Regions from separate parts of the Rhizobium sp. NLR16a genome, predicted to be linked through region 3. Evidence: predicted binding sites of a transcription regulator. Region 3 holds the regulator's gene; each other region holds the start of a gene.
What was found. The regulator LexA, encoded in region 3, represses DNA repair genes until DNA is damaged. The targets are predictions, from matches to a motif close to TGTTCNNNNTGTGTTCNG.

Region 1: J7U39_RS26505 (metallopeptidase family protein) is a predicted target of LexA. The motif match lies at 4,640-4,657, and genes of this name have one in related genera.
Region 2: ruvC (crossover junction endodeoxyribonuclease RuvC) is a predicted target of LexA. The motif match lies at 840-857, and genes of this name have one in related genera.

What each region holds. Positions count from the first base shown of each region.
Region 1 is NZ_CP072868.1:372,947-380,947, reverse strand. Features, by position in the region: gene leuB (3-isopropylmalate dehydrogenase) at 1-22, opposite strand, end outside; gene J7U39_RS26535 (pyridoxal-phosphate dependent enzyme) at 189-1,121, shown strand; gene leuD (3-isopropylmalate dehydratase small subunit) at 1,224-1,832, opposite strand; gene J7U39_RS26525 (glyoxalase/bleomycin resistance/extradiol dioxygenase family protein) at 2,070-2,489, opposite strand; gene J7U39_RS26520 (hypothetical protein) at 2,596-2,829, opposite strand; gene J7U39_RS26515 (CoA ester lyase) at 2,943-3,848, shown strand; gene J7U39_RS26510 (DUF1737 domain-containing protein) at 3,848-4,054, shown strand; gene J7U39_RS26505 (metallopeptidase family protein) at 4,078-4,515, opposite strand; gene J7U39_RS31945 (hypothetical protein) at 4,678-5,634, shown strand; gene J7U39_RS26500 (DNA polymerase Y family protein) at 5,546-7,093, shown strand; gene J7U39_RS26495 (error-prone DNA polymerase) at 7,090-8,001, shown strand, end outside.
Region 2 is NZ_CP072865.1:302,937-310,937, forward strand. Features, by position in the region: gene J7U39_RS01375 (AbrB/MazE/SpoVT family DNA-binding domain-containing protein) at 1-232, opposite strand, end outside; gene ruvC (crossover junction endodeoxyribonuclease RuvC) at 289-798, opposite strand; gene J7U39_RS01385 (methyl-accepting chemotaxis protein) at 1,041-3,356, shown strand; gene J7U39_RS01390 (LLM class flavin-dependent oxidoreductase) at 3,480-4,481, shown strand; gene J7U39_RS01395 (YebC/PmpR family DNA-binding transcriptional regulator) at 4,555-5,301, opposite strand; gene J7U39_RS01400 (pyridoxamine 5'-phosphate oxidase family protein) at 5,443-5,946, shown strand; gene J7U39_RS01405 (MBL fold metallo-hydrolase) at 5,984-6,829, opposite strand; gene J7U39_RS01410 (TIGR00282 family metallophosphoesterase) at 6,930-7,754, opposite strand; gene J7U39_RS01415 (5-formyltetrahydrofolate cyclo-ligase) at 7,758-8,001, opposite strand, start outside.
Region 3 is NZ_CP072865.1:1,956,730-1,964,730, forward strand. Features, by position in the region: gene eno (phosphopyruvate hydratase) at 1-75, opposite strand, end outside; gene kdsA (3-deoxy-8-phosphooctulonate synthase) at 217-1,062, opposite strand; gene J7U39_RS09565 (VOC family protein) at 1,059-1,955, opposite strand; gene lexA (transcriptional repressor LexA) at 2,151-2,870, shown strand; gene J7U39_RS09575 (ComEC/Rec2 family competence protein) at 2,851-5,283, opposite strand; gene gltA (citrate synthase) at 5,575-6,864, shown strand; gene lpxB (lipid-A-disaccharide synthase) at 6,892-8,001, opposite strand, start outside.

The sequences.
Region 1 (8,001 bases), on a different replicon from region 3:
GGAAAAGATTGCGCGCTGTCATGAAACCCTCCTGGAAAAACAAGTTGCGGTTTCTTAGACCCCGGAAATGGGCATTTCAAGCGAGAGAAGCGGTGAATCGGTACGCTTCATTTCCGGTCGCGATGGTTGCTCCTGTGGCCGCAAACGGATTAGAACAGCCGTCACAGTTTCATTTCCTGGAGGTTCCCATGGCTTCAGCACCTCTCCATCTCGACACGCCTCTGGTTCGGACATCCCCTGGCTATAGCGCCAGCGGCAAGCCGCTCTGGCTGAAGCTCGACGCATTACAGCCTTCCGGCAGCTTCAAGCTGCGCGGTGTCGGCCGGCTGTGCCAGCACGAGGTGGAAGATGGTGCCCGCGAGATCTTCTGCGCCTCCGGCGGCAATGCCGGCATTGCTGCGGCTTATGCCGGCCGGGCGCTCGGCGTGCCGGTCACGATCGTCGTGCCGGAGACGACGGCGGCCGATGTGCGGCAGACGATTGCCGCAACCGGCGCCAATGTTCTCGTCCATGGTTCGGCTTTCGATGAAGCCAACGCTCATGCGGTCGAGCTCGCAGAGAGCCGTAAGGCGACCTATGTGCACCCTTTTGACCATCCGCTTCTGTGGGATGGTCATGCCACGCTGATCGACGAGGTGGTGGCGAAGGGCGTGACATTCGATTGTGTCGTCACCAGCGTCGGCGGCGGCGGGCTGCTGGCCGGCATTGTCGAGGGGCTGAAACGGAACGGGCTTTCCGACATTCCCGTCATCGCCGTCGAAACCGAAGGGGCGGCTTCGTTTCATGCCAGCCTCAAGGCCAATGAACGCATCTCGCTTCCAGCGATCACCTCGATTGCAACGTCGCTCGGCGCAAAGCAGGTGGCGCAGCATGTCTTCGAGCTGCCGAAGCAGCACCCGATCGAAAGCGTTGTCGTCAGCGACGCCGATGCCATCGCCGCCTGCCTGAAATTTGCCGATGCGCATCGCATCCTCGTCGAGCCGGCCTGCGGCGCCGCCCTTGCCGTTGCCGATGTGCGTGCCGGACTGCTTCAGCGTTTTGACAATCCGCTGATCGAGGTCTGCGGCGGAATCGGCGTGTCGCTGGAAAAACTGAGGGTCTGGAAAGAGAAGTTTTTCTGAGCTGCGCCAGTTACAGCGTCCTTTGCGCGCGTGAGATGCGCGCCGCTATAAAGAAAAAGCCGGGCAAAAGCCCGGCTTAATCGATCGGCAATTGGTCAGAGCTTAAGCGGCCCAAGGGTGCGACGCGACGTTCTTCTTTTCGAACTCGTCGATCGCCTTGCCCTTTTCCAGGGTCAGGCCGATATCGTCGAGGCCGTTCAGCAGGCAGTGGCGCTTGAACTCGTCGAGATCGAACTTGATCGAGCCGCCATCGGGGCCGGTGATCTCGAGGTTCTCGAGGTCGACCGTCAGGATGGCGTTGGAGCCGCGCGAGGCGTCGTCCATCAGCTTGTCGAGGTCTTCCTGGCTGACCTTGATCGGCAGGATGCCGTTCTTGAAGCAGTTGTTGTAGAAAATGTCGGCGAAGCTGGTGGAGATCACACAGCGAATGCCGAAATCGAGCAGCGCCCAGGGAGCGTGCTCGCGCGAGGAACCGCAGCCGAAATTGTCGCCGGCGACAAGGATCTTGGCATCGCGATAGGCTGGCTTGTTCAGCACGAAATCGGGATTTTCGGAGCCGTCTTCATTGTAGCGGGCTTCGGCGAAAAGGCCCTTGCCGAGACCCGTGCGCTTGATGGTCTTCAGATAGTCCTTCGGAATGATCATGTCGGTGTCGATGTTGACGACCGGCAGCGGCGCTGCAACGCCCGTGAGCTTCACGAATTTATCCATGACCCATGCTCCATTTCAGCAAATGTACTTTCCTGGATGTGCATCTAGTCCAGTTTTTTGCCGAAATGAAGGAGAATCTTTCTAAAGCGTACCGCGATCTTTCAGATTCGCTTGCTACGCTTTAGGTCTGGTCTGCCGCATGTCGTTCTCGCAAAACCGCTGCACACTATTGCGCGAACTGCTTTCAAATGGCGGCCACGCGACGTTTCGCGTGACCTGGCGACGGTACGCGTCCGGTTATTTGGCGGGCGCGTTCAAGCCCCAGAGCACGCCGAACGGGTCGCGAAGCTGGCCGTAGCGGTCACCCCAGAACATCAGTTCGACCGGCATGACGACTTCGGCGCCGGCGGCCACCGCACGATCCCACCAGAAATCGATATCGTCGATGACAAGCTGGATGGCAAAGCCTTCATGACCTTTGAAGGGATGGCCGTGTTCGGGATAGGCATCCGCCAGCATCAGGGAGCTGCCATTGATATAGAGATGAATATGCATCGTCCGGCCGCTTTCATCGACCGGTACCCGGTGGGCCTCTTCGGCGCCGAAGGCCTTCTTGTAGAATTCCGCGGCCTTCACCGCGCCGTCGACCGTCAGATAGGGCAGCAGGCCATTCTTCACCGGCGGTAACTTGGCCGGCTTGTTTTCCGTCGTATCCATGCACGTCCTCCATCGTTTTTGAGCGCCGGCAGAATGCCCGGCTGCTTCAAAGACGTATCACGGAAGCATGATGCGACAGTGTCGCCAATTTTTTTGAAAGCAGGCCTCAGAGATCGATGATCGTGCCGCGACCGTCGTTCCAGATGCGCATCTCCGGCTTGCCGTTGTTTGCCTTGGCGCGGACCGGAGCGGGCTTCATCTTCATCGAAAGCGCGCGTCCGACCATGAGCACGGTCAGGATGCCGCCGACAGCAAGCGTCACCGAGAAGGTGAGAAGCAGCATGGCGACAAAGAAGGTGGCGCCGGCCAGCATGAAGAAGATGGAGCGAATGTTCTGCATGGGTTTGAGACCTTTCTACAGAAAGGAATGTGGTCCTTCCTTTTCCTCTCTGCAAGGCAAGCATGGCTTTTTGTTGTCTTGCCGGGCTTTGCGAAGCTTGGCACTAATGGATGATGAACCAAACCAAACCTTTCCGCTCCGCAAGTCTGCGCCGCTCGGTGCTGAGCGTGCCAGCCATCAATCTCCGCGCGCTCGAAAAGAGCCGTTCCCTTGATTGTGATGCGGTTATTTTCGATCTGGAGGATTCCGTCGCGCCCGAGAACAAGGGCCATGCGCGGGAAAATCTGCGTGCTTTTTTTGCCGGACCGCCGCTCGAGGGCAAGGAAAGGATCATTCGCATCAATTCTTTGTCATCCGGATTCGGGGCGGCAGATCTCGATCTGGTCAAGGCGCTGTTGCCCGACGCCGTTCTCCTGCCGAAGGTGGACGCGCCTCGGGATATCACCGACATCGGCGATCTGCTTGCCGATGCGGATGCCCCGGAGGAGTTGCGCATCTGGGCCATGATCGAGACGCCGCGCGGCGTGCTGAATGCCGGAGCGATTGCTGAAGCCGGCTGCATGCTGGGGGCGCGGCTCGATTGCCTGGTCGTCGGCCTCAATGATCTGCGCAAGGAAACCGGCGTCCTGCCGCAGCCGGGGCGAAGCTTTCTCGTGCCTTGGCTGATGCAGGTCATTCTGGCGGTCAAGGCCTATGGGCTTGATGCGCTCGACAGTGTCTTCAACGATTTCCGGGATGACGAAGGTTTCGATGTCGAATGCGGGCAGGGGCGCGCCATGGGTTTTGCCGGCAAGATGCTGATCCATCCCGCGCAGATTGCGGCCGCCAACCGGCATTTCGGCCCGAGCCCCGAGGAGATTGCCGAAGCGCAGGCAATCATATCAGCCTTTGCCGATCCGGCTGCCCAAGGCCTGAACGTCATCAATGCGAACGGGCGGATGATCGAACGGCTGCATCTTGTCCAGGCCGAAGCTCTGGTTCATAAAGCTCGCCTGATTTCTGCAAGAAAGCCCGCCTGATGAAACTCTACCGCTTCCTGACCGGCCCCGACGACGCTTCCTTCTGCCACAAGGTCACCGCCGCCCTCAACAAGGGCTGGTCGCTGGAGGGCCCACCGACCTATGCCTTCAATGCCGCAACCGGCGCGATGCAATGCGGCCAGGCCGTCGTCAAGACTGTCGAAGGCAAGGATTACGATCCGGAGATGAAGCTCTCCGAGCAATAGCGCGTTCTGCCGAACGCACGGTTTCAGCGCTCGGCGGCTTCCTCGGCGCTGGCCTCGATCCGCTCCATATCCTCATCGCTCAGTCCGAAATGGTGGCCGATCTCGTGGATCAGGACGTGAGTGATGATATCGCCGAGCGTCTCGTCGTTTTCTGCCCAATAATCGAGGATGGGGCGACGGTAGAGGCGAATGCGGTTCGGCATTTCGCCGGTTTCCACGGTGAAACGCTCCGAAATTCCCCTGCCTTCGAAAAGGCCGAGCAGGTCGAAAGGCGTTTCCAGCGCCATATCCTCGAAAACGTCGTCATCGGGAAAATCCTCAATCTCGATCGTGAGATTGGTCGTCAGTTGGCGGAATTCATCCGGTAGATGGCTGTAAGCCTCCATGGCCAGCGACTCGAAAGTGCTGATCGTCGGCGCATGGCGGTCCCGCCAATCATCGCTCAGGTCTATGCGGGCCATGAATATTCCTTCCTTTGCGGGCCCATATAGAACCTTTGCCGCCGATTTTCGAGTGCGGAATCAAAGGCAGGAATAAATTCATAGAAAATGGTTGTTGACTCTTCTTCAGCTCTCTGGAATCCATAAGAACATAACAGGAACAATACGGACGGAGTAAACGCCATGGCGCAGAACGCCCTGGCGCGCGAGCGGCTTTTTGCGCTCCGCGAAACCATCGCCAAGCTGGAAGGAAAGCCTGCGCCGGCGCTTGCGGCAGCGGAGCGGGAAGCCCTGGCTTCGGGTGAGACCGGGCGGCAGGATGCGGAACGGAATGGACGCAGACAGCGCTTGTCGTTTGGGGTGGCATCGCTCGACGAAGCGATGGAGGGCGGGCTGCCGCTCGATGCGATAACGGAAATCCGTTCGGCGCTTTTCCGGGATGCGGGAGCCGCCAGTGGGTTCGCCCTTGCGGCCGCAACGCTGCTGCAGCGGGTGGAGGAGGAGGCGAGCGACTGTTCGCCAATACTCTGGATCGGCGATCCGGTCTCGACGATGGAGGCCGGCCTTCCCTATGCGGTGGGTCTGCAGGATTTCGGCCTGCGGCCTGAGCGTTTCCTGCAGGCTTTGCCGCGCAAGCTCGATGAGGCGCTCTGGCTTGCGGAAACCGCGCTGGAAAGCGGCGCCTTTTCGGTGGTCATCCTGGAGATCAGGGGCAATCCCGCGCATGTCGGTCTGACCGAGAGCCGGCGGCTCGGTCTTCGCGCCAAGGCGGCCGGCCGGCCGCTCTTCCTGCTTCGGCAGGCAGGAGAGGAGGAGGCGAGCAGCGCCGCCTTCCGGCTGCTTGCCGAGCCTGCGCCAGCCGGCATGCGGGCTCTGCCGGGTGGATCGAGACTTGCCGGCAGCATCGGCAATCCGGTTTTTCATCTCAGCCTGGAGAAGAGCCGCAACCCGGCTCCGCTCTCCCTTCTTCTGGAGTGGAACCCTCATGAACGTCAGTTTTTCCCCATCAACGAGCCAAGGCACGCTCTTACTCCAGACGAACGGTCAGCGTATCCTGGCGCTCAGCTTTCCGCACCTTTCGACGGACAGGATCGCCCGCAGAAAATGGGGCCTCTCCTGGCGTTCGAGAGGGCGTCCTGAGGCTGCGCCGATCGTCTGCGCCGGAAAGCACGAAAATGCCATGCGGCTGATGGCGCTGGACGAGGCCGCGGAGGCGCTTGGCCTGAAGAAGGGCCAGGGTGTCGCGGAAGCGCGCGCCATGCATCCGAAACTCGATATCGTCGAGGAGGATCCGGCCGCCGATGCGCGGCTGCTCGAAGCCATCGCCGACTGGTGCGACCGCTATACGCCGTTGGTGGCGATCGACGGACGGGACGGGCTGTTTCTCGACATTAGCGGCTGTGCCCATCTTTTCGGCGGCGAGAGAGCGCTGCTGAAGGATATTCTGCTCAGGCTTTTCCATATGGGGCTCGACGTCCGGGGTTCGATCTCCTCTTCGCCCGGCCTTTCCTCGGCCGTCGCTCGTTTTGGCAATGGCGGCGTCATCGAAGACGAGGAAATGGAGGATATGCTGGCGCCGCTGCCGGTCGCCGCGCTTCGGCTGAACGAAGACACCGTGGCATCGCTGAAGAAGCTCGGGCTGAAATATATCGGCGATGTCATGAATGCGCCGCGGGCGCCGTTGACCCGCCGTTTCGGGGCAAGCCTGCTATTGCGGCTCGATCAGGCGCTCGGACATGATGAGGAACCGGTTTCGCCGCGCCTGCCGGTTGCGAGCCTTTCGGCCGAGCGGCGGCTGGCCGAGCCGATCGGCACCGAAGAGGATATTCTCGTCCTTGCCGGCCAGATCGCCGTGTCGCTGAAACCCTCCCTGGAAGCCCGCGGCGCCGGCGGCCGCGTCTTCGAACTCGTGCTGTTTCGGGTCGATGGCCGGGTTTTCCGGATTTCGGTCGGCGCTTCACGGCCGCTCAGGGAGCCGAAGCGGATCGCGGATCTTTTTTCCCAGCGTCTGCAGGCAATTCATGACGATCTCGATGCCGGATATGGTTTCGAGATCCTGCGGCTGAATGTCGTGCGCCATGAGCCCTTCGAAGGAACGCAGGGCGATTTCGACGGCGGCCGGCAAAGAGAGATCTCGCTTGCAGCTTTCATCGACCGCGTCTCGGCTCGCCTTGGCGCAGACTGTCTCCAAAGCTTTCAGCTCCGTGAAAGCCATGTGCCGGAGCGTGCGGTTATCATAACCCCACTCATGGAGAGTTTTCCGGCGCATCGCAGGAGCGAGGGAAGCCGTCTTTCCGCCGCTCGCAGCGAGCGGCCTCTGAGGCTTTTTGCCCGACCGGAACCGGTGGAGGCCTTGCTCGCCGAAGTTCCGGAAGGGCCGCCGCAAAGTTTTCGGTGGCGCCGCTTGCAGCATCAGGTTCTGCGCAGCGAAGGCCCGGAACGGCTTGCAATGGAGTGGTGGATCGATGGCGCCGCCGCCAAAACGCGTGACTATTTCCGTGTCGAGGACAATGCCGGGCATCGTTTCTGGATTTACCGCGAAGGCTTTTACGGTGAAGAGCCGCCGCCGCGCTGGTTTATGCACGGGATTTTCGCATGAGCGCGGCGCCTGCATTTTTCGAGATCGGCGCCCGCACCAATTTCTCCTTTCTGGAGGGCGCTTCGAAACCTGAGGAAATGGTGGTGCAGGCCGCGGCGCTGAAACTTTCCGGTCTTGGAATCGCCGACCGGAATTCGGTTGCCGGTGTCGTCCGGGCGCATGCGCAGGCGCAGGAGATCGAAGAGAAATTCAGAAGAAGGCACGAGAAGAACCTCGACGGCAGAGAGGAAGAGAAGATTCTCGATCCAATCCGGATTCAGCCGGGCGCCCGTCTCGTTTTTTCAGACGGAACGCCTGATATCCTTGCTTATCCTGAGAACAGGCGAGGGTGGGCGCATCTCTGCCGTTTGCTGAGTGCGGGAAATTTGAGAGCGGAAAAGGGATCCTGCCTGCTTTACGAGGCGGATATCATGGAATGGGGGGACGAGATGATGCTGGCCCTCGTTCCCGGCCAGGCGGCTGCCGTCGAGCCTGTCGCCCAACAGGAATTGGAAGCCTGTCTCGCCCGGTTCCGGAACCGTTTCGGCAAGGCGTTTCACGTGGCGCTGGCGCCTGCCTATGATGGCCGCGACAGGCAGGTTTTCGCGGCACTTTCCGTAATCGCCGCCCGCCACCGCATTGCTGTCATCGCGACCAACCAGCCGCTCTATCACCATACGGATCGCCGACCCCTTTCCGATATCGTCATTTCGATCCGCGAGCATGTTCCGATCGCCGAAGCAGGTTTTCTTCTTGCTCCGAATGCCGAGCGTTATCTCAAGGGCCCACGTGAAATGGCCCGGCTGTTTCGCGATTATCCGGAGGCGATCGCCAATACCGGGACATTCTTCGGCAGGCTTTCGTTTTCGCTCAATGAGCTGAAACACAATTACCCGCCGGAAAACGATCCCGGCGAGACGCCTTATGAA
Region 2 (8,001 bases), 1.7 Mb from region 3:
ACATGAGATCTTCGGCATCGATTTCCTGATCGCCGGTTCCCTCCAGACGACGGATCGTCTCGATGAAACGGTCCAGCCGACCTCTATCCTCGACTTCCTGCTTGCCGTTCTTCGGCGAGAGAACGAGCTTGCCGCCCTCAATCGAGAAAATGACCTCGCTGTTGGTCTCGATGCCGGCAAGCTCCCTGAGATCGCGGGGAATAGTGACCTGACCTTTGGATGTGACACGCATTAGAGGCTCCTTCAAAGTAAGAATTATCCTTACCGCAGGAACATGTCAAGAACGCGTTATCCTGCCAACGCTTGGCGCATCCGGTGGCCGCCGCGATTGTGGGCATGGCAAATGGCGATCGCCAAGGCGTCGGCGGCGTCATCGCCCTTGAACTCGGCCTTCGGCATCAGAATCTTCAGCATCATGTGAATCTGCTGCTTTTCTCCGTGCCCGACGCCGATGACCGCCTTCTTCACGGCGTTGGGCGCATATTCAGAGACCGGCAGTCCCGCGCGTGCAGGTACCAGCATGGCGATTCCGCGGGCCTGGCCGAGCTTCAGTGTCGCCACGGCGTCCTTGTTGACGAAGGTCTGTTCGACGGCGGCTTCATCGGGCCTGTGAGCGTGGACGATATCGGCGAGCCCGTCATGCAGCTGGCAGAGGCGGGAGGCGAGGTCCGTGTCGCCATCGGAGGTCACCGTTCCCGATGCCACGAATTTCAGGGAATTGCCTAAAGTGTCGATGATTCCCCAGCCTGTGCGGCGGAGGCCGGGATCAATGCCAATGATGCGAATCGTATTTTGCATGGTTCAACCTATAGCGATTGCGAAATAAGTGCCATCGATATGTGAACAAACCGAAAACACCTGCGGTTTTAGAGCGCGCATTTACCGCGAATTAAAAGAGATGCCTGAATTCTAGTTCATCGAATGTGCGAGGGGCTTCGTTCCACAAGAATAAGTCCCCGATGTTCTGTTGACAGGTCAGCCGGCCGGGGATGCACCGCGTGCCCAGGCTGGCAGGCGCCGTTCAGAAGGGTTCATTGTATATGGCTCAGAGATTTCAGTCCCTGTCCTTCAAGGTCATTGCCACTTTCATCCTGCTGACCGTGCTGTCGATCGCGGTCATCGACGTGCTTGCCTATTTCGCCAGCAGCCGCATATCCGACGAGCAGGCGCTGAAGGCCAAGGAAAGCGTGCTGATCTTCCGTGGCGACATGTTGCAGGACCAACTGGCGCAGCTTGAGAACCAGGCCAATTCCATCGCGCGCATCGAGGCGCTGCAGATGTCGATCACCAGCTTGAAGAGCGGCTGGAAGACAATCCAGAAGACTTCGGGGGATGCCCGCGCCGAGCTGAAGAAGGTTTTCATCACGGGCAATCCCAACCCGGCCGACCAGCGCGAGAAGCTGATGAAGCCGGAAGGGCCGAGCGGGTTCTATTATTCAAACCATGAGCAGACGCAGGGCGAAGTTGCCCGCGACCTCGAAAACACCGCTTTCAGCGATCTGCTGATCGCCGATCTCGACGGTAGCGTGCTCTATTCCTACAAAAAGGACGACGACTTCGCGGAGAATCTGAAGTCGGACGCCTGGAAGACAACCGGCGCCGGCATCGCATTCGCCAAGGCGGTCGAGAATACCGCCAAGGCGACGGATGACGCCGCGCCGACGGGCTTCTCCGGCCTTCGTGTCGATGCGGCAAGCGGTAAACCCGCGATCTTCTATGCCGTGCCCATCGTCAAGCTCGGGGCCGCCAAGGGCATCATCCTGTTCAAGGTGCGCGACGACATCATCTCGAGCATTCTTGCCAAGGGCATCGTGCAGGGCAGCACCGCGCGGGCTGCGATCGTCTCCAGCGATGGCTCCGCTATCGCCCTCGATGCCGGGGGGAAGCTTGCGACCCTCGATGCCACCCCCTTCACTTTCATCAAGGACGCGCTTGCTAGCTCCGCGATGATCGTGGCTGATTTCGACCGGGCGGATGGCGCGGCCCGCGCCTATGTCCGTGGCATCGACTATCGCGGCGACCGCTTCCTCGTGGTCGAGAGCGTCCTGCTCAGCGAGCTCAATGCCGGCTCGATCGAGATCGCCACTTTGCTGACGATGATCGGCATCGGCGTGCTCGTCGTCATGGCCATCGCGACCGGGCTCGTCACCAATTTCCTGTTTTCGCCGCTGGCGCGGCTTGCCGGTGTGACTCGCGACGTCGCCGACGGCAAGCTCGACAGCGAGATCGGCAGCCTGAACCGCAAGGATGAGATCGGCACGATGGCCAACGCACTTGCCCGCTTCCGCCAATCGCTGATCGAAAGCCGCGCACTCGAAGCCGCCAGCGAAGAGACGCGCCTGCAGGCCGAGCACGACCGTCAGCAGAACCTCGCCCATCGCGAGGCCGAAGCGAGGACGCTGCAGCAGGTGGTCGAGGCGATTGACGAGGGGTTGCATCATCTGGCGAGCGGCGATCTCGCCTATCAGATCGATACGCGCTTCCCGAACGAACTCGAAAGCCTGCGCATCAATTTCAACGAGGCACTCGCCACGCTCAGCGAAACCATGACGGCGATTGGCGGTAACTCGATGGCGGTACGCGCCGGCTCCGAGGAGATGCGCACCGGCGCCGACGAGCTTGCCGGGCGCACCGAGCGTCAGGCCGGCTCGATCACCGAGACGGCGAATGCGATCAGCGCCATCACCCAGTCCGTTCGCCGCCAGATCGAGCGGGCAGAACAGGCCGAGCGCATCGCGCGCGACGCCAAAAAGGAGACGACCGGCTCCAGCCAGATCATGCGCGAGACGATCGCGGCGATGGAGGCGATCCAGACCTCCTCGCGCCAGATCAACACGATCATATCGGTCATTGACGACATCGCCTTTCAGACCAATCTCCTGGCGCTCAACGCCGGCGTCGAGGCGGCACGCGCCGGTGAATCGGGCAAGGGCTTCGCCGTCGTCGCCATGGAAGTCCGGGAGCTCGCCCAGCGCTCATCGAGCGCGGCCAAGGAAATCTCCAGCCTGCTGCAGAAATCGACGCATGAGGTCGAAAGCGGCGTTGCACTTGTGGAAAGGGCCGGCGTTGCCCTGACCGGCATCGGCGCCCATGTCGAGGCGATAAACGGGCAGATCAACGAGATCATGGAGTCGACCCGTGAGGAAGCCAGTACGTTGCGTGAGATCAACAGCGCCGTGTCCGAACTCGACGCGATGACGCAGCAGAACGCCTCGATGGTCGAGGAGACGACGGCGGCGATCCACCGGCTGGCGACGGAAGCTCTGGAAATGGACCGCCAGCTCGGCAATTTCACGCTGCCGCAGGGGCAACACAGGCCAAGTGCCGAGGTGCATGTGTTGCGTCGTCACCGCTGAGATGTGCTTTCGCTATTCGACAAGGGCCGCCATCGCGCGGCCCTTTTGTTTGCGTGCACGGTTTGGAATGGGTCAGGCGCCAACCTACATAGACGGCATCGTTCAACAGCCCGGCAGGTTTCCATGGTTCCCTTCTCCATACTCGACCTTTCTCCCGTTGCCGAAGGCAGCACCGTGCGCCAGTCGCTCGAAAGCTCGGCGCGAATGGCTCAGAAGGCTGAAGAATTCGGCTACAAGCGCTTCTGGCTCGCCGAGCATCACGGCATGCCTGCCATTGCCAGTGCGGCGACCGCCGTTGTCATCGGGCATGTCGGGGCTGCGACAAAACGCATCCGCATCGGTTCCGGCGGCATCATGCTGCCCAATCACTCGCCGCTTGTCATCGCCGAGCAGTTCGGCACACTGGAGGCGCTTTTTCCCGGCCGCATCGATCTCGGCCTGGGACGGGCTCCGGGGACGGACATGCGCACGGCACAGGCGCTGCGGCGTAACCTCGAAGCCGGCGCGAACAGCTTCCCGAATGATGTGGTGGAATTGCAGCAGCTTCTCGGTACCCCGCTCGAGAATCAGGCGATCCTTGCGGTTCCAGGCAATGGCTCGCATGTGCCGATCTGGCTGCTCGGCTCCAGCCTCTACAGCGCCCAACTTGCGGCGATGCTTGGGCTTCCCTACGCCTTCGCCTCGCATTTTGCCCCCGACATGCTGCTCGACGCCATCGCGATCTACCGCGAGCGCTTCCAGCCCTCGGCGACTCTCGACAAGCCCTATGTCATGGTCGGCGTCATGGGCGCGGTGGCAGCGACGGACGAGGAGGCGCGCTACCATTTCACGTCCGCCCAGCAGCAATTCGTCAACCTGCGGCGCAATGTGCGCGGTCCTTTCCCGCGCCCTGTCACCGATATGGAGAGCTTCTGGTCGCCGATGGAGAAGATGAACGTCGAACACACACTGCGCTACGCCGTGGTAGGGTCGCCGGCGACGACTGAGGCGAAACTGGCGGAGTTTCTCAAGGAAACGGCGGCCGACGAGGTGATCATCTCGATGCCGATCCATGATGTCGAGGCGCGGCTGAAGTCGGTGGAACTGTTCGCAGGTCTTGGAAATTTCATGCGGGTCGCTGCGTAGGATTGTAAGCGGCGCCCGAGAGACAAAAAACCCGGCGTCGCGGCCGGGTTTTTATGGGCGATCGCTGCAAGGTTCAGGCTGAAAGCTTCGCCAGAACCTCTTCCGAGACCTCGAAGTTGGAATAGACGTTCTGTACGTCATCGTCGTCTTCGAGCGAGTCGATGAGTTTCATCAGCGACTGGGCTTTTTCCTCGTCCACCGGCACGTTGTTCTGGGCGCGCCAGACAGCCTTGACGGTTTCGGCTTCGCCGAGGCTAGCCTCCAGGGCTCTCGATACTTCGCCAAGCGCTTCGAAAGCGCAGGTAATGTAATGGCCTTCCTCGTCGGTCTCGACGTCATCGGCGCCGGCTTCGATCGCGGCTTCCATCACCTTGTCGGCGTCGCCAGCAGAAAGCTTATAGGTGATTTCCCCGACATGGTCGAACGAGAAGGAAACGGAACCGGTTTCGCCGAGGGCGCCGCCGGCCTTGGTAAAGATCGAGCGGACGTTGGAGGCAGTGCGGTTGCGGTTGTCGGTCAGGGCCTCGACGATGATCGCCGTGCCGCCCGGACCATAGCCTTCGTAGCGGACTTCATCATAGTTTTCGCCGTCGGCGCCGGCTGCCTTCTTGATGGCGCGGTCGATATTGTCCTTCGGCATGGACTGGGCCTTGGCATTCTGGATCGCCAAGCGAAGACGGGCGTTCATCGTCGGGTCGGGCAGGCCGGCCTTGGCTGCCACGGTGATTTCGCGCGCAAGCTTGGAGAACATTTTCGACCGCACGGCGTCCTGACGGCCCTTGCGGTGCATGATGTTTTTAAACTGTGAATGGCCAGCCATGGCACCCCTGTTCACGTCTCATTGTTCGGAATGGGCCGCCTTATAAGAGCGAAACGACACCCATTCAAGGAAAAAGCAGTTCGGAACAAAGGCAGGAGGATGACGTTTCAACCGAACTCCACCCAACGGAAAGGAACGGTCATGGCAAGTCTCAGCGAGGCGCGGGAGCAACCAGCTCGTCAGCTTTGGGATCAGGTCAACGATGTTCATGCCGGCATGCTCGGAATTTCCGGGCTTGATATGCACATGCAGCCGATGGCGCCGCATGCCGATCCGACCACCAACACGATCTGGTTCTACACCAAGACCGACGCCGACATCGTGCGCGCCATCAAACCCGGCAGTCGGGCGCATTTCTGCGTCATCGGCAAGGATCACGACTATCACGCCTGCCTTTCCGGCGTCATCGAGGTACGCCCCGACCCTTCCAAGATCGAGGAATATTGGAGTTCGATGGTGGCGGCATGGTATGACGGCGGCAAGAAGGACCCGAAACTTACCATGCTTTCCCTGCATGTCGATGATGCCGAGATCTGGGTTTCGACAGGCAGCACGCTAAAATTCGGTTGGGAGATCGCCAAGGCCAATCTCGATGACGACAAGATGCCCGAGGTCGGCGTCAAACGTCACCTGCAATTTGCTTGATCAGCAAGGTTTGGAGGGACCCGCCGGGCTTTTGCTTTTACTGCGCGCCTTTCATCACATAGATCAGCGGCTTCTTGGGAAGCGTGCGCATGGAGACGGTGAGGCTGTCATCAGGCGCATAAGTGATATCGAAGCCCTTTCCGAACATGGAGACGAAGGCATTGACCGGCGGACCACGGCGGTGCATCGGCAGGATCAGCGACGAGCGCAGCCGCTTGATAACGCGGCTCATGCTGTCGGCGCCCATGGTCAGGCCGCCGTCGACGGGCACCATGACGACGTCAAGGCGGCCGATTTCGGTATAATGGCTATCCGTCAGCTCGTAGTGCAGATGGCCGAGATGGCCGATGCAGAGACCGGCAATTTCGAAGATGAAAATCGAGTTTCCATCCGCCTGGGAGCCGCCGAGGCCGTAGCTGAAGCGGATGTCCGTGGTAACATTGCGGATATAGGCATCGCCGACGACGAGATTGATGCTGGCCTTCTCGCCCGGCACGTCGCTCCAGCCGTGGAGCACATGCTTGATGTCGGGCTCAGGCGTTAGGGTGAAGTGGGTCGTATGAGCTTTGTTCATCGTGACGACATCGGGCGTCGTCGCCGGCCTGTACCAGCCATTATAATCCGTCGCGATGATGATGCCGCCGGGTGTCTCGATTTCGAAGGTGGAATGGCCGAGATAGGTGAATCTAACATCCTCGCCCTCGGACACGGCCGGCACCAGCGCCGGGACGCCAGAAAAACTGGCGAAGGTTACATTGGGCATTTTCTCGGCGATCGCGTGGCACTGGCTGGCTCGCTGGCGCTGCTCCTGTGCCTGGGCAGGATCTGATGCGGGGAAGGCCGCCAGGCATGTGATAGCGAGGATAAGATAATGCGGCTTCATGCCACCCCTCCGGCGCTTTCATTTAGCGGCGGAGGATGCGTCATGAGGTCGCAGCGGTCCAGAGCAGCGATGCTCACAATTGCGTGTTGGAGCGGCTGGATTACCTCCAGAACTCCGGTACCGTCTCCGCCAGCCGCGGCCCGAGCCGCAGCGGCGCGATCTTTTCGGCCAGTCCGGTGGCATCGGAAATCTCCACGCCGACGCCGCAGATCGTCGCCGGCCCGCTCGCCGCTTCCATGCGGCCCTTCGGCATCTTGGAGATGAAGCGGTTGAGCGGCTCCTCCTTGTCCATGCCGAGGGAGGAATCGTAATCGCCGCACATGCCGGCATCCGACATATAGGCGGTGCCGCCGTTCAGGATCTGCGCGTCGGCGGTTGGCACGTGAGTGTGGGTGCCGACGACGAAGCTGGCGCGGCCATCGACGAAATGTCCGAAACATTGCTTCTCGCTGGTCGCTTCCGCGTGGAAATCGAAAATGATCGCATCGGCCTGCTCCTTCAGCGGGCAGGCGTCGAGGATCACTTCGGCCGATTTGAAGGGGTCGTCGAGCTCCGGATGCATGAACACCCGGCCCATGACATTGGCAACGAGCACGCGCGCGCCGTTCCTGGCATAGAAAAGTCCGGAGCCGCGGCCGGGTGTGCCTTGCGGATAATTGGCCGGCCGCAGGAACTGATCATGCCGCCCGGCAAAAGCGACGGCCTCCTTCTGGTCCCATACGTGATTGCCGGTCGTCACCACATCGGCGCCGGCATTGATCGTTTCGAGAAAGATGTCCTCGGTGATGCCGAAACCGCCGGCGGCATTCTCGCCGTTGACGACGACGAAATCGAGCCTGAGGTCGGAGATCAGACCGGGTAGCCGGTCCCAGACCGCCGTGCGTCCCGTCTTGCCGACCATGTCACCCAAAAAAAGCAGCCGCATTCCCTATCCAATCCAAGAGGCAAAAAAGCGAAGGCCGCTTTCTGTCAGGATGGCATCCAGGCTTATGTCATGCGGCTCGTCGGGCACATGTGCCACTTCCTGGCAGTCGAATGCAATGCCGATCAGCTTGGGATGCAGGTCTTTCTCTCTTAGCCGGCTGATGGCGCGGTCGTAGTAGCCGGCGCCGTAGCCGATGCGATGGCCTCTGACATCGAAGGCCGAAAGCGGCACGAGCATGATCTCGGGA
Region 3 (8,001 bases):
GACGTCGACTTCGACGGTGGGGTTGCCACGGCTATCGAGGATCTCGCGGGCGATGATATCGGTGATTGCAGTCATGGGTTCTTCCTGCTCGGTGGGTGATAAGTCGTTCGAAGCCTGTCATAATCGAAGGCGTGCAAATTACAATGCCGCAATTTCCGGCCTCCGAACCAGCATTCCGTCGTGGCCTAAACCACGAACATGTCAGCTTGTTGAACGTCAGGACTTGGCGATCGCATCGAAGGCAAGCAGCTTCTCGAGCAGTCGCGGCATGTCCTTGAGATAAACCATATTCGGGCCATCGGACGGCGCGTTGTCGGGGTCCTGATGGGTTTCGAGGAAGACGCCGGCAATTCCCGTCGCCACTGCCGCGCGCGCCAGCGTTTCCACGAACTCGCGCTGGCCGCCGGAGGAATCGCCCTGCCCGCCCGGCTGAGCGACGGAATGCGTCGCGTCGAAGATGACGGGAGCGCCCATCGCCGCCATAATCGGCAGCGAGCGCATGTCGGAGACCAGCGTATTGTAGCCGAAGGAAGCGCCACGCTCGCACAAGAGCACATTCGGATTGCCGCTGGCGTTGAGCTTCTTCAGGACGTTCTTCATGTCCCAGGGGGCGAGGAACTGGCCCTTCTTGACATTGACGGCACGGCCGGTCCTTGCGGCGGCGATCAGTAGGTCGGTCTGACGGCAGAGGAAGGCCGGGATCTGCAGGACATCGACCACCTTGGCCACCTCGGCGCATTGCTCGGCCGTATGGACGTCGGTTATGACCGGAAAGCCGAATTCCTTCTTGAGGTCGGCAAAGACCTCCATGCCCTTTTCCAGGCCGATGCCGCGCTCGGCCGAGAGCGAGGTGCGGTTGGCCTTGTCGAAGGAGCTTTTGTAGACAAGACCCATGCCAAGCTTTGCGCAAAGCTCCTTCAGCGTGCCGGCGACCATGAAGGCGTGGTCCCGGTTCTCCATCTGACAGGGGCCGGCAATCAGCGACAGGCGGGCGGTATTGGAAAAGGTGACCTGACCTTCGCCTTCGCCGATCCTGACTTCGGAATTCGTGTCGGTGCTCATCGTGTTTCCTCGAAGGCGAAGAGCGCACCCTGCCCGGGCGTAGACTTCACCAGAATGCGATTGTTCTTGCGCGTGAATGTGATCCCGTTAGCACCCAAATGCGCTTCTGTCACGGCAAGATCGGCGACGGTGAAGAGGATTACCCGGCCGCGCAGACCACGATCGGCGGATGAGACGGCAAGCTCGAAATAGGCCTCCAGCCCTTCGGGCGTCATCAGGCTGATCTTCGCATTTGATGCCGCGATATTCACGCCGAAACCGGTTTTCTCCGCCGCCGCCTGCCCTATCGCAAGCCCGACGAAGGCGGCGAATGCCGCCGGGTCCGGCGCACAAAGCGCGATCTCGGCAATGCCGATCACGCCATTGGCATGCGTCTCCAGCGCGGCGCGATCTGTCGGGAAGGAATTGATGCGCTGGCAGGTAAAGAGAAAGAAATCGGGTGCGCGCAGATCAGCTGCAAAGGCCAGCTTGAAGCTGCCGACGGTCTCCGAACCATCCGGCATCCGCATCGGCCGGCTGAATTGCAACATCTCGCCGGCGCTCGCGCCGTTGCTGACGAAGCGCTTATGATCGAGGCCGGCATCCTCGCTGAGGAAGGCCAGCGCAGACAATCCCTCCTCGCCGCAGCGGAAGCGGAAGGCGCGATTGCGGGCGATGAAGACATTGCCGTGGCGGGCCGCTGCCTCGCTCTCCTCGACGCTCGCCACGCCAAGCGGCTCCAGATAGGTCTTGTCGGCGAAAAAGACGCAGGCATTCTCCGTTCCGAAGGGATGGCGCCCATCGGCGGCGACGGTGAAACCGAGCTTGCCGAGCCTCTCACGCGCCAGATCGATATTGACCACCGGCAGCACGACGTGATCCAGCGGATGCGACTTGGCGGAATGCGCGTTCATGATATCCTCCTGAAAGGGGCAAAGATGTGCGACAGCCCCTCCCCGAATGCAAGCGATGTGCGCCAATCCCGTCGAATGAAATTAAAAATCTCGACGAGTTGGCCCGAAGTTTTACGGAAATTTAGCTACTTGCGGAACACATATGGAACATATAGTGTCTGTTCTGGATTTGTTTCAATCAGGGGTCTGACGTCGATGCTCACGCGCAAACAACAGGAGCTTCTCCTTTTCATTCATGAGCGCATGAAGGAATCCGGCGTCCCTCCCTCCTTCGACGAAATGAAGGATGCCCTGGATCTCGCCTCGAAATCCGGCATTCACCGCCTGATCACGGCGCTCGAGGAGCGCGGCTTCATTCGCCGCCTACCGAATCGCGCCCGGGCGCTTGAAGTGATCAAGCTTCCGGAGGCCTATAACCCCAGCCTGCAACAGCGCCGCGGTTTTTCGCCGAGCGTCATCGAGGGCAGCCTCGGCAAACCCCAGCCGGTCGCCGCCCCCGCTGCCGCAAAGCCGGTCGCCGACAACGGCAACTCTGTCTCCGTGCCGGTCATGGGAAGAATCGCCGCCGGCGTTCCGATCTCGGCGATCCAGAACAACACGCATGACATCGTCATTCCCGCGGACATGCTTGGCTCCGGTGAGCACTACGCGCTGGAGGTCAAGGGCGATTCGATGATCGACGCCGGCATCTTCGACGGCGACACCGTGATCATCCGCAACGGCAGCACCGCAAGTCCCGGCGACATCGTCGTTGCCCTCGTCGACGACGAGGAAGCAACGCTGAAACGCTTCCGCCGGAAGGGCGCCTCGATCGCGTTGGAAGCCGCCAACCCGGCTTACGAGACCCGGATTTTCGGGCCGGACCGCGTCAAGGTGCAGGGCAAGCTCGTCGGCCTCATTCGCCGTTATCACTGACAGCAGCCGGACCGGATTCGGTAAAACTGTCTTTGCGCCAATCATAGGCGCGATGGCGCATCCATGGCCGCGATAGCGCCTCGAATGCGGTTGCGACCTGCAGGCCGGCATCGGCGAAGCGCAATTCGACGGAACCGGTCCTGCGGAGCGTCTCGCCGGTGAAGAGCGTCCCGCCTGAACGGCAGCTGTTGAAACGCAGGCGGACCGAGGTCACGACGATATCGGCCGTATCGCAGGCCGGGCCGAGATAGGCGGCATTGTCGATGACGGTGACGATATGGCCATTGCCGAGTCGTGATGTGCACCACGCCTTCTTGACGCAGGAAAACCGGTTTGCTTCACCGCCTGCTGCGGCTGCCCGCATCGCTGCGCTCGCTTCGTTCTGCTGATCGCGGGAAAGCCTGACTCGGCGGTCTTCTCCTTCCGGCGGGATAGCCGGACCATCCAGCATCTTCGGTGGAACATGTGTCGGCAGGACCAGCGCTCGCTGCCACTGGTCGAAGATGAAATCCGGCGGGTTTTCACGGTTGGACGCGATTGCCTCAGCCGCAACGACCGCAACCAGACCACCATCCTCCGAAATCACCAGATCCGGCGGGCGGGGAGCCGGCAGCAGCAGTACGGTGAGTGTCGAGACGGCGATGATGGATGTGCCGACATGGCGCAGCCGGGTGCGCAGCAGCGTCAGCAGCAGAAAGCCTGCCACCGCCACTGCGAAATACCAGGCGGGCAAGCGGCCGATGCCGATATCGCCGCCCCAGCCGGACACCGTCTTGGCAACCGCAATCACCAGATCGAGGCCGAATCCGACCACCGTCCAGAGCGGAGCATCCAGCCCGAAGGGCATGAGCAGCATCGCCAGCAGCCCGGCCGGCATGACGATGAAGGAGATGATCGGCATCGTCGCAAGGTTTGCCGGCAGGCCGTAAGCCGTCAGGCGATGAAAATGCTCGATCGAAAACAGGGCGGTGGAAAAACCGCCGATCAGCGAGGTCAGGAAGACGCCGCCGAAGAAACCGGCGACGACAACCACCGGCCTGATGATCGGCAATTTCAGGAAAGCGTTTTCACGGACACGCCTGTCCTTCCACAGCTGATAGCCCGATACCAAAGCCAATGTCGCGGCAAAGGACATCTGAAAGCTCGGTCCCAATACTTCCGAAGGTGAAATGGCGATGATGATGAGCGCAGAGAGAACGACATTGCGCAGGCTGATCGACGGCCGATCGAAGAAGACGGCAATCAGCATGATGGTCATCATGATAAAAGCGCGCTCGGCCGAAACCCCGAAACCGGAGATCAGGTAATAGGCGGTGACGGCCATGAGCGCACCGGCGGCGGCGATCTTCTTTGTCGGATAGGCTTGGGCGACGCCGGGAAAGAGGCAGAGCAGCATGCGGAAGCCGACGAAGAAGATGCCGGCCGACAGCGCCATGTTGAGGCCCGAGATCGCGACGATATGGGCAAGGCCGGACTGGCGCAGCGCCTCCGTCGTCGTCTTCGAGATGGCGCGCCGTTCATCCGTCACCAGAGCAGCGGCAAAAGCGCCGGTATCGCCGGGCAGGATCGATCTTATGCGGTCGCCGATGCTGCTGCGCAGCCGGTAGAGCCATTCGAGCAGAGCGTCCGACGTCGAGCTGGCCGCCTGCGGGCCTGCCTCCAAGTCGAGTTTCTCCGGCGCACCATAGAAGAAACCGTTGGCACCGATGCCGTCGAAATAGGCACCGAAGGAGAAGTCGTTGAGCCCGGGAAGTGCGGGGCCCGCCGGCGGTGTCAGCCGTGCCTTGCCGGTGATGATGTCGCCGATTTCGAAAGGCGCATCGGCGCCCCGGACGATCGCGGTGATGCGTCTCGGCGGCCGTTTCAGCTCCGGAGCCTCGGTGCCGGTGACGGCAAGAATGTAGCGCCAGCGCCCGCGGCCGTCCCCTTCCCGCCGTTCGACACGGCCGGTCACGGTCGTCGTCACGGATGAATCGAGGATCACCGTCGAAGCCCGCCAGCTCTCAAACTGAGCCGAGAGCATGCCGCCGGCGAAAAGTGCCAGCGCCATCAAACTTGCGCGCAAGGCCGGCCGGCTGGGACCGGTGAGGAAAACCGCGGCCGCCGACACCAGCAAGCAGAGCAGCGATGGAACGAGGGGCAAATCCGATGCCGCAAGAAACCAGAAGGCCGAGCCGGCTCCGAGGAAGACCGGCGAGAACAGCAGCATTCGGCCATGATCGGCCTCTTCGCCCAGCATGCAGGCTCCGGCAGGCAGCGATTGCCGGGCGGCGGCCAGCAGCCGATGACGCAACGGGGTCTGCGACTGCGTCCTTACCGATTGAGTCACCACCGCAGGCGCAGGAAAATTCGGCGGATCGGCAAGGCCGGCGCCCACTTGCGGCCGCAATTCGGCTGTCGTCTGTTCCTGCATGCGCCGCCCAAAATGACCCCCGCGAAGTCGCCAGAATGCAACCTTCACGCAAATCCGGCAAGAATAATCGGTTGAAATACGAAGGAAAAACCAAAGAAGCAAAAGGCAAGTCGAATCATCGGCTTCCGTTATGCGTGCGGCTCATCGCTGCGGTGCCTAAAAGGTGATGCCGCAATGCACAAAATGCCATCACGGTAACTTGGCATTAGCGTCACGATCATATAGCTATCGGAAAGGACGCTTAACCCCTATGGCGCTTTTGTGGCGCCACCGACATTTCGGAGGATCAGCATGACGGATCAAAGCGCTACAATAAAAATCGGTGACAAATCAGTCGACCTCGCCGTTAAAAGCGGCACGATCGGCCCGAGCGTCATCGACATCGGTGCCCTCTACAAGAACACCGCTTCCTTCACTTACGATCCGGGCTTCACCTCGACCGCATCCTGTGAATCCAAAATCACCTATATCGACGGTGACGAAGGTGTGCTGCTGCACCGCGGCTATCCAATCGAGCAGCTTGCCGAGCACGGCGACTTCCTCGAGGTCTGCTACCTCCTGCTCTACGGCGAACTGCCGACGGCCGCGCAGAAGAAGGACTTCGACTATCGCGTCACGCACCACACGATGGTGCATGAGCAGATGAGCCGCTTCTTCACCGGCTTCCGCCGTGATGCGCATCCGATGGCTGTGATGTGCGGCTGTGTCGGCGCCCTGTCGGCCTTCTATCACGACTCCACAGACATCACCGATCCGCACCAGCGCATGGTCGCCAGCCTGCGCATGATCGCCAAGATGCCGACGCTTGCCGCCATGGCCTACAAGTATCATATCGGCCAGCCCTTCGTTTACCCGAAGAACGACCTCGACTATGCGTCGAACTTCCTGCGCATGTGCTTTGCCGTCCCCTGCGAGGAATATGTGGTCAATCCGGTGCTTGCCCGCGCCATGGACCGCATCTTCATCCTGCATGCCGATCACGAGCAGAACGCTTCGACCTCGACCGTCCGTCTCGCCGGTTCGTCGGGCGCCAATCCGTTCGCCTGCATCGCTGCCGGCATCGCCTGCCTCTGGGGCCCCGCCCATGGCGGCGCCAACGAAGCGGCTCTCAACATGCTGACAGAAATCGGCACCGTTGACCGCATTCCGGAATATGTCGCCCGCGCCAAGGACAAGAACGATCCGTTCCGGCTGATGGGCTTCGGCCACCGCGTCTATAAGAACTACGATCCGCGCGCCAAGATCATGCAGAAGACGACGCATGAAGTGCTTGGCGAACTCGGCATCAAGGACGATCCGTTGCTGGAAGTTGCGATGGAGCTGGAGCGCATTGCGCTCACCGACGAATATTTCATCGAGAAGAAGCTCTATCCCAATATCGACTTCTATTCCGGCATCACGCTGAAGGCGCTGGGCTTCCCCACCACCATGTTCACCGTGCTCTTCGCGCTTGCCCGCACCGTCGGCTGGATCGCCCAGTGGAACGAGATGATCGAGGATCCGGAACAGCGCATCGGCCGTCCGCGCCAGCTCTATGTCGGCGAACCGAAGCGCGACTACATCCCGGTTTCGAAGCGCTGATCGCTTCAGAGCTCAAAAGAAACCCGGTCAGGAATGGCCGGGTTTTTTCTTGTTCAAAACGTCGAGAAGGATTTCGGCGGCCTGTTCGCCGGGCGGCTTTTCCGTCTGCATGCGCTGCCAGATGAGCTCGTAGCCTTCCTTCATCGCCTTAAGCTGATAGGTGTCGGCCGACAGCCTTTCCATCCAGCGCGCAAGGCTTGCACCGCGAACGACATCGTTCAGATATTCCGGCACGACCGGGTAATCGGCGATCAGGTTCGGCAGCGCACCGGTCCAGGTCTTGATGCCCGATGTCAGCATGCGCATGATCCAGTCGACCTTGTAGGCGGAGACGACGGGAACGTCGGCAAGGGCGAGTTCGAGAATAACGGTTCCGGACGCCGCCATGGCCGCATCGGCCTCGGCAAAGGCCTTCCATTTTGCTTGCGCGCCGACGACGATTTCCGGCTTTACCGCCCACGCCGCCGTGATTTCGCGGACAAGCGCTTGCCTGTGCGTCACCGTCGGCAGAATGAAGCGTGTCGGCCCATTGCGGGCGACGAGTTCATTCGCGGCGATCTCGAAGTAAGGCAGAAGCTTCTGGATCTCGGAGGAGCGCGAGCCGGGAAGAAGCAGGATCGGACCGTTACCTGGCTGCCTTCCCAGGCGCAGGCGACGTGTCTCCAGCAGCGCTGGGTCGGCGACCAGACGATGCCCGACGTAGGTCGTCGCCGGCCCATTGAGGCGCTGCATGGCTGCCGGTTCAAAGGGCAGGACGGCAAGCACGTGATCGACATAGGCGAGCATGCGCGTGGCGCGATATTCCTTCCAGGCCCAGACGCTCGGACAGACGTAATTGACGACCGGCAGATCGGGCAACGCGGTGCGCACGCGCTTGGCGACGCGATGGGTGAAATCGGGACTGTCGATGATGACAAGGATATCCGGCTTTGCGGCGACGATCTCAGCCGTGGTTTGACGGATCAGGCCAAACAGCCTTGGCAGCCGGCTCAGCACCTGGGTGATGCCCATGATCGACAGCTCGGAAAAATCGAACAGGGATTTCAACCCCTCCGCCTGCAGCCCCTCGCCGCCAACGCCGACAAGCTCCACCGGCCCGCTGTAAATCCGCTTCAGCGCCGCGATGAGATCGGCGCC